Regions from separate parts of the Noviherbaspirillum saxi genome, predicted to be linked through region 1. Evidence: riboswitches for the same ligand, from Rfam matches in the RefSeq annotation. Region 1 holds a riboswitch; the other holds the start of a gene.

Region 1 (4,212 bases):
GGGATTGCGTCTGGGCGAGGGCAGCGGCTGCGCGCTGGCGTTGCCGCTGGTGCATGCAGCGGTCAATTTTCTCAATCGCATGGCGACCTTCGAATCTGCGCAGGTCAGCGGCAAGGAGCGCTAGGCGCCATGCATCAGCTCAGGCTGTTTTTCACCGCGCTGCAATTCTTCACGCGCCTGCCGATTCCGCGCTGGGTCGGATTCGAGCCGGAATGGCTGCATCATGCAAGCCGGTATTTCCCTGCAGTGGGCATCGTGGTCGGTGCGGTCACTGCCAGCGTCTATGCACTGGCGAGCCTGTGGCTGCCGCCCCTCGTCGCGGTCATGTTGTCGACGATTGCGGGCATTTACCTGACCGGCGCGTTTCATGAGGACGGTTTCGCCGATACCTGCGACGGGATGGGCGGCGGCATGACGCGCGAACGGGTGCTGGAGATCATGACCGATTCGCGCATCGGCGCTTACGGTGCGATCGGTATCGTGCTGATACTGGGCCTGAAATCTGCAACGCTCGCGCAATTGCCTCCACAGGCGGCTATCGCTGCACTGTTGCTGGGGCATCCACTGTCGCGCCTGGCAGCCAGTGCCTTGATATGGAAGCTCGCCTATGTCAAAGGCGAGGGCAAGGCAAAGCCTCTGGCGCAAGGCATGACACACGGGGAGTTTCTTGTTGCGGTCCTGTCGACGGCCGTACCGGTGGCGGTCTTGCTGACACTAGGCTGGCTGAACCTGCAAGCCTTGCTTGCTGCCCTTGCGGCGGTAGTCCTTGTCACTCTTTGGCTTGCGCGCAAATTCGTTCGCCGTCTCGGCGGCTACACCGGTGATTGTCTTGGCGCAGTCCAGCAGGTCGCTGAAGTCGTCTGCTACCTTGCCGTCCTGGCAGCCGCACACTGAAATGCGTTTGTATCTGATCCGTCATGGCAAGCCCGAGGTTGAGCCTGGCGTCTGTTATGGCAGCACCGATCTCCGTGTATCGGAGCCTGAACATGCACGCGTGCTGGCGTCGCTATTACCCGCACTGCCGCATGGCCTACCGGTCTATTGCAGTCCGCTGCAACGCTGTCGCGCATTGGCGGTCGCCATCGCCGACGCAAATGGCAGTGCTAATGCGATCGTCGACCCGCGTCTCGCAGAGATGGATTTCGGCGCCTGGGAAATGCGCCCCTGGCAAAACATTTCTCAAGCCGAAGTCGACGCTTGGGCTGCCGATGTCGTCCATTACCGTCCCGGCGGCGGCGAAACCGTGCTTGAAGTGGCGACGCGCGTCCGCGACTTTCATGAAAGCTTGCGTGCGCAATCAGTGCAGACAGCGATCGTCGTTTGCCATGCGGGAAGCTTGCGCCTGCTTAGCCAATGTCCACACTACGGTTCTGTTGCTGAAGTGGCGCGCCATGCCGCTGCTGTGATGCATGATATTGGTTACGGGACACTCTCTATCCTTGATTGTCAGTAAGGCAAGTTCCGGTTTGGCCGGCACGAGAAATTCTGTTTGCGGCTAGTCCTCAAGCGCTTACGCTTGTTGTCGGCGTGTACTGCAAGCTTTACAATAGCCGGGTTTTGGTGCCCGCCTGCATATTCATGCAGGCAGTTAAACGGGAAACACGATGCTTTTCGGAGTACAACGTGTGCTGCCCCCGCAACGGTAAGCAAGCGTCATGACGGAAGCCGCAAGGCGACTATCTGACAGACGGTCCCTCGTACCACTGTGCAGTCTGCATGGGAAGGTCGACCGGTTCATCTTGCCAGCCCGGATACCGGCCAGAACAGGTGGAAGCATGCGGACGGGGACCGTCGCAACGCAGGTTGACCGGCACATCGATCGTGCACGGCAACCTCTTTCGACATACACGTCCAGTTCGAATGCTTTCTTTCAATCCGGCCTGCGGGGAAGCGGGCGATTGGCTATTCACTGGAATCACATCATGTCTTCATCCGTATCCCTGGCCGCTCAGGCAGCAGGCAAGCCCTTGGTCATGGCGCTCGCCATTTGCTCCGCGTTTTCCGCATCGTCGCTCGCAACTGCTCAAGAAAAACAACTTGAATCCGTAGTCGTCACCGTGTCGAGGATGCCGAAGATTGCGACTGAAGTACTCAGCGACTATGCAATCATTACCTCGGACGACATTGCCAAGTCCGGTCACAAGTCGCTGGTCGATTTGCTGCAACGCCAGCGCGGCCTCGAAGTCGTGCGCAATGGAGGCCCTGGTGCGTCTTCTTCGGTTTTTCTGCGCGGGACAGACAACAAACAGAATATTGTCCTGATCGATGGGGTGCGCGTAGGTTCTTCCACCAGCGGCGGTGCAACCTGGTCATCCATTCCCTTGTCGCAGATCGACAGGGTCGAAATCGTGTACGGCCCGGCAAGCACCATGTATGGCGCCGATGCGGTCGGCGGTGTGATCCAGATCTTCACCAAGCAGGGCGATGGGCCTCCTGCACCGACCGTGTCGGCCGGATTCGGCAGTCACAATACCTACAAGCTCGAAGCGGGCGTGTCGGGATCGCATGAAGGCTTCCGTTATGCGCTGCGCGCATCGCATGACGAATCGGACGGCTTTTCGGCGACCAAGCCCGGCGCATTCGGTTTCAATCCGGATCGCGACGGCTTCGATAACGACAGCGTGAGCGGACAACTCGGTTTGCAGCTTGCGAAAGGCCATGATATCGGTCTGACTTTTCTGCATAGCGATCTCAAGAACCGGTTCGACAATAGCGCGACCTTCGACGACCGCAGCAGCACGAAGCTGGCTTCCTATGGCGTCTACAGCAAGAACCAGATCCTGCCGAACTGGACCAGCCAGGTGCAGGTATCACAATCGCAGGATCGTGTCGTATCGAACATGCGCTCCGGTCGCACCTTGTTCGATACCACCCAGACGCATGTTAGCTGGCAAAATAATTTCACAGTGTTCGGCACCGATATCCTGCAATTGATCGCCGAGCATCGCAGGGAAGAAGTCGACTCCACCACCCGGGAGCTGATAGGTGCGCGCACCACCGAATCGCTGGCCGCCGCCTATCAATTGAAGCGTGGCGCTCACCTGGCTGCCGCAGGTATTCGCTACGACGACAATTCGCAGTTCGGTTCCAAAACCACCGGCAACTTGTCCTACGGCTACCGTCTGACAGGCGCATTGCGGGCCAGCGCCAGCGTCGCGACCAGCTTCCGCGCGCCGACCTTCAACGACTTGTATTTCCCGGGTTTCGGCATTGCAAGCAACCGTCCGGAGAAGGGCAGAAATGCCGAGATCGGCTTGTACTACGATAACGGCAAGTCGCAGTACAGCGCCGTGTATTACCGCAACCGACTGTCCGACATGCTGGTCAATACCACCGTCTGTCCGATCGAGCAAGCGACCCATCCATTCGGCTGCGCGTACAACGTCAACAAGGCATTGCTGACAGGCTTGAGTTTCAATGCCGCCGTACCACTGGGTGATTTCAAGCTGCGCGGTGCGTTCGATCTGCAGGATCCGAAGGACGAGACGACCGGACGGCAACTTGCCCGCCGCTCCAAAAAACATGGCACCCTTGGGCTGGAATACGGCCTCGGCAAGCTGACCACGGGAAGCGAAGTCGTGTTCTCTGGCCACCGTTTCGACGATACCAACAACCGCAATCGCCTGGGCGGCTACGGCTTGGTCAACCTGTACGCGCACTATGATTTCGCGCCAGGCTGGTCGGTGTTCGGACGCTGGGAAAATGTGTTCGACAAGGAATATGAACTGGCGAGAACCTACAACACGGTCGGTTCCAGCGTCTTTGTCGGAATCCGTTACGGCATACGTTAAGCAACGGGAGCAACGTGCATAGCAGCGCTATTTCACTGCCGTCCTTTCGCGAGCGCCGCCGCGCGGTGACGATCTTGTCTGCGCTGGCCGCGGCCGGCGCCGCAACCATACTGTTCGCCTGCGCCATCGGTTCTGTATCGCTGTCAGTGCCCGAACTGTTCGGGGCATTGGCCGACATCCTGGCCGGTCGGCCGGCGTCACTCGCGGCAACCCTGCTTGAATTGCGATTGGGCCGTGCCTTGTCCGCTTTCGTGACCGGGGCGACACTCGCACTGGCCGGCGTCATGATGCAGGCCTTGCTGCGCAATCCGCTTGCCGATCCCTATGTGCTCGGGGTGTCAGGCGGTGCGGCGGTTGGCGCGCTGGCCGCCATCCTGTTCATGGCCGCTGCATGGATGGTGGACCTGGCCGCATTCGCCGG
Region 2 (4,212 bases), 510 kb from region 1:
GCATGCGGGATCAACTCGCCGGTGGCGAAATCCCGTGCCGTTTGGCGAAACGCCAGTTGCTCTTGCGTGAGATCGAAATCCATTGCAGCTCCCGCATCACTTAAGTGCAATGGTGGTATTGACGCCGACCGACAAGCTGTTGTCATCGAACCAGCGCTGTGTCACGGTCTTGGTTTGGGTATAGAAGGTCACGACCTGCTTGCCGTACGGACCAAGGTCGCCCAGCTTCGACGCACGCGAACCGGTAAATGAGAACAGCGGAACCGGCACCGGGATCGGCACGTTGATACCGATCTGGCCGACGTCGATCTCTTCCTGGAACTTGCGCGCGGCCGCGCCGGACTGCGTGAAGATCGCCGTGCCGTTGCCGTTCGGATTGGCGTTGATCAGGTCGATCGCTTCGTCAAGCGTGGCCGCCGAGGCAAGGCAAAGTACCGGGCCGAAGATCTCCTGATCGTAGATGCTCATGCCGGGTTTGACGCCGGAGAAGATCGTCGGACCGACGAAGTTCCCTTGTTCATAGCCAGGCACATGCGGGCGGCGGCCGTCGAGCTCCAGCGTTGCGCCTTCCGCCACGCCGCGCTCGATCAGGCCGAGCACACGTTCGCGTGCAGCACATGAGATCACCGGCCCCACGTCGGTACCCGGCTCGACTCCGGCATTGATCTTGAGCGTCTTTGCGGTTGACACCAGATCCGCTATCCAGTGCCGGGCGTCTCCGACCAGTACTGCCACGGATACGGCCATGCAGCGCTGTCCAGCGGCGCCGAAGGTCGCACCGACCAGGCTATTGATGGTTTGTTCCTTATTGGCGTCCGGCAGGATGACCGCATGGTTTTTCGCGCCCATCATGCACTGCACGCGCTTGCCGGCCAATGAGGCGCGCTGGTACACATGCGTGCCGACACGGGTGGAACCGACGAACGACACAGCCTTGATATCCGGGTGGTCGCAGATCGCATTGACCACGTCTTCGCCGCCATGCACCACGTTCAGCACGCCGGGCGGAATGCCTGCTTCCAGCGCCAGTTCAGCGAGCCGCATCGTTACCAACGGATCCTGTTCCGAAGGCTTCAGCACGAACGTATTGCCGCATGCGATCGCCATCGGGAACATCCATAGCGGAATCATCGCAGGGAAGTTAAAAGGTGTAATGCCGGCGCATACGCCCAGCGGCTGCAGCAGGGTATAGGTATCGACGCCATTGGCGACATTGTTCGCTAGTTCGCCCATTTGCAGGCCGCCGATGTTGGCGGCATGTTCGACGACTTCCAGCCCGCGGAAAATATCGCCTTCCGCATCGGCGAGCGTCTTGCCTTGCTCTGCCGTCAGAATAGCCGCGAGTTGCTTCATGTTCTCGCGGATGAGTTGCTGATACTTCAGGAAAATACGCGCGCGCGCGCCGATCGGGGTCTTGCGCCAGGTTTGGAAAGCGCGCTTGCCGCTGGCGACCGCCGCCTGGATTTCCTCCGGCGTGGCGAACGGCACGCGGGCCAGGACTTCCTGGGTGGCGGGATTGACGACATCGCGCCATTCCCTGGCCGATGACTCGACAAGTTCGCCGTTGATCAGTAGCTTGACTGTGGGGACAAAGGGAAAGGCGGCCGCATGGGCCTGTGCTGGATTGGTCATGGTCTGTTTCCTCGAATCAGGGCTGTGCTGCAATCGCTACAGCCAGATGATGTAAAGGGAACCGGCACACCAGCCTTCCTTGCGCTCGTGCACCGGCCCCGCGAACTGAGCGCTGCAAGAAAGGACATTGCGCGCCCCGGTAACGCACCCTCCGTGCACGACCGAGACCCAAGGAATGAAGGTGGAAGCAAAATCGAATAAGGCCCTCTCGCTGCGCACTGCATGGCACAGGCGATACGTGACCTTCATCGAATCGCTGCCCTCCGCAACCATTCCTGATAGATCATCAGGCCGGTATCCGGGCTTGCAAGACTTGCCGCATCGCCTTCCCGGTCCATCGACCAGTGGCGTGAAAGACGCGACCACACTTGCTTACCGTTGCGGGGGCAGCAGCGGCATGGTGTCACATACATAGACACGCACCGCTTTCCCGTTTAACTGCACGCCGGAATCGGCGGTGCAGCACCTGATGATTAACGATAACATCAATTTACGTTAACGTAAACGTAAATACAAAATACGCATGTTTTGCCGAATGAGGGCGCAATGCTAGTGCAGTTTCATCCTCAAGAAAAAAGCCCGGGCCTTGAGGGCCCGGGCTTTCCGGTAAATCGAGGTATTACGTTGGCGCGTCAGTTGAAGGTCTTGCCTTCGGCCGCCAGTTTTGCCAGCAGCGGTGCTGGTTTCCAGGCTTGGCCATGACGGCCTTTCGCATACTTTTCCATTGCCATCACAACGTTCTGCAGGCCAACGGTATCGGCGTAGAACATCGGGCCGCCGCGGAACAGCGGGAAACCGTAGCCGGTCAGGTATACCATGTCGACGTCGGATGCGCGCTGGGCGATGCCTTCCTCGAGGATGTAAGCAGCTTCATTGACGAGTGCATACACCAGGCGTTCGACGATTTCCTGGTCGCTGATCTTGCGGCGCTCGATGCCGAGATCGGCCGAGTGCTTGACGATCATGTCGTTTACGACTTGCGCCGGATAGGGTTTGCGGTCGCCCGGCTTGTAGTCGTACCAGCCTGCTCCGGTCTTTTGACCGTAACGGCCCATTTCGCACAGCAGGTCCGCAGTCTTGGAATAAGTGACTTCCGGCTTTTCGACGTAACGGCGTTTGCGAATTGCCCAGCCGATGTCGTTGCCTGCGAGGTCGCCCATACGGAACGGACCCATTGCGAAGCCGAATTTTTCAATCGCCTTGTCCACCTGCTCGGGCGATGCGCCCTCTTCCAGCAGGAAGCCGGCCTGACGGCTGTATTGCTCGATCATGCGGTTGCCGATGAAACCATCGCAGACGCCGGAAACAACGCCGGTCTTCTTGATCTTCTTCGACAGCTGCAGGGATGTAGCGAGAACATCCTTGCCTGTTTTTTCGCCGCGCACGATTTCCAGCAGCTTCATCACATTGGCCGGGCTGAAGAAGTGCAGGCCAATCACATCCTGTGGACGCTTGGTGAAGCTGGCGATCTTATTGACGTCTAGTGTCGAGGTGTTCGATGCGAGGATTGCGCCCGGCTTCATCACTTCGTCCAGCTTCTTGAATACCTGTTCCTTGACGCCGATCTCTTCGAATACCGCTTCGACCACGATATCGGCCTGGCCAATATCTTCATAGGACAGCGTGCCGGTGATCAGGCCGACGCGCTGGTCGAATTTTTCCTGGGTCAGCTTGCCCTTCTTGAGCGTGTTTTCATAATTCTTGCGAATCGTCGCCAAGCCCTTTTCCAGCGCTTCCGGTTTCATTTCGAGAATCTTGACCGGGATGCCGGCATTCGCGAAGTTCATTGCAATACCGCCGCCCATGGTGCCGGCGCCTACGACCGCAGCCGACTTGATGGGGCGTGTCGCCGTGTCTTCCGGTACATCAGCCACCTTGCTGGCCGCGCGCTCGCCAAAGAAGGAATGGCGCAAGGCCTTGGATTCAGTTGTCTGAACCAATTCCGTGAACAGTTCGCGTTCATACTTCATGCCGTCATCGAATTTCTTGGTGACGGAGGCGGCGACGGCTTCCACGCACTTCAACGGCGCCGGGAACGGACCAGCCATTGCGCGCACGGTGTTGCGGGAGAACTGGAGGAAACCTTCGTAATTCGGATAGTCGACCTTAATGTCGCGCACCTTCGGCAGCGGACGCACATCGGCAACCTTGTCGGCGAAGGCCATTGCGCCTTCCATCAGGTCGCCCTGGACCAGCTCATTGAACAGGCCTGTCTTCGCAAGTTTGTCCGATGGCACGGGATTGCCAGAGACGATCATGTTCAAGGCCATTTCAAGACCGAGTACACGCGGCAGGCGCTGTGTTCCACCAGCACCGGGCAGGATGCCGAGTTTGACTTCCGGCAGTGCGATTTGGGCAGCCGGCGATACCACGCGATAGTTGCAGCCCAAAGCGAGTTCAAGACCGCCACCCATGCAAACGCTATGAATCGCGGCAACTACCGGCTTGGTGGAGCTTTCAACGACGTTGATGACTGTGTGCAGAGTCGGTTCCGCCAAGGCTTTCGGCGAATTGAATTCCTTGATGTCGGCGCCGCCCGAAAATGCCTTGCCCGCGCCGGTGATGACAATCGCCTTGACC

What was found. A riboswitch is a leader RNA that binds a small molecule or an ion and turns the genes downstream of it on or off. The one in region 1 is predicted to bind cobalamin.
Region 2: another riboswitch for cobalamin. It lies ahead of D3871_RS08185 (CoA-acylating methylmalonate-semialdehyde dehydrogenase); the one in region 1 lies ahead of D3871_RS05880 (TonB-dependent receptor domain-containing protein).

What each region holds. Positions count from the first base shown of each region.
Region 1 is NZ_QYUO01000001.1:1,226,513-1,230,724, forward strand. Features, by position in the region: gene cobT (nicotinate-nucleotide--dimethylbenzimidazole phosphoribosyltransferase) at 1-124, shown strand, start outside; gene D3871_RS05870 (adenosylcobinamide-GDP ribazoletransferase) at 130-894, shown strand; gene D3871_RS05875 (histidine phosphatase family protein) at 896-1,453, shown strand; cobalamin riboswitch at 1,542-1,777, shown strand; gene D3871_RS05880 (TonB-dependent receptor domain-containing protein) at 1,923-3,791, shown strand; gene D3871_RS05885 (FecCD family ABC transporter permease) at 3,806-4,212, shown strand, end outside.
Region 2 is NZ_QYUO01000001.1:1,735,362-1,739,573, reverse strand. Features, by position in the region: gene D3871_RS08190 (acyl-CoA dehydrogenase family protein) at 1-83, opposite strand, end outside; gene D3871_RS08185 (CoA-acylating methylmalonate-semialdehyde dehydrogenase) at 97-1,632, opposite strand; cobalamin riboswitch at 1,905-2,117, opposite strand; gene D3871_RS08175 (3-hydroxyacyl-CoA dehydrogenase NAD-binding domain-containing protein) at 2,265-4,212, opposite strand, start outside.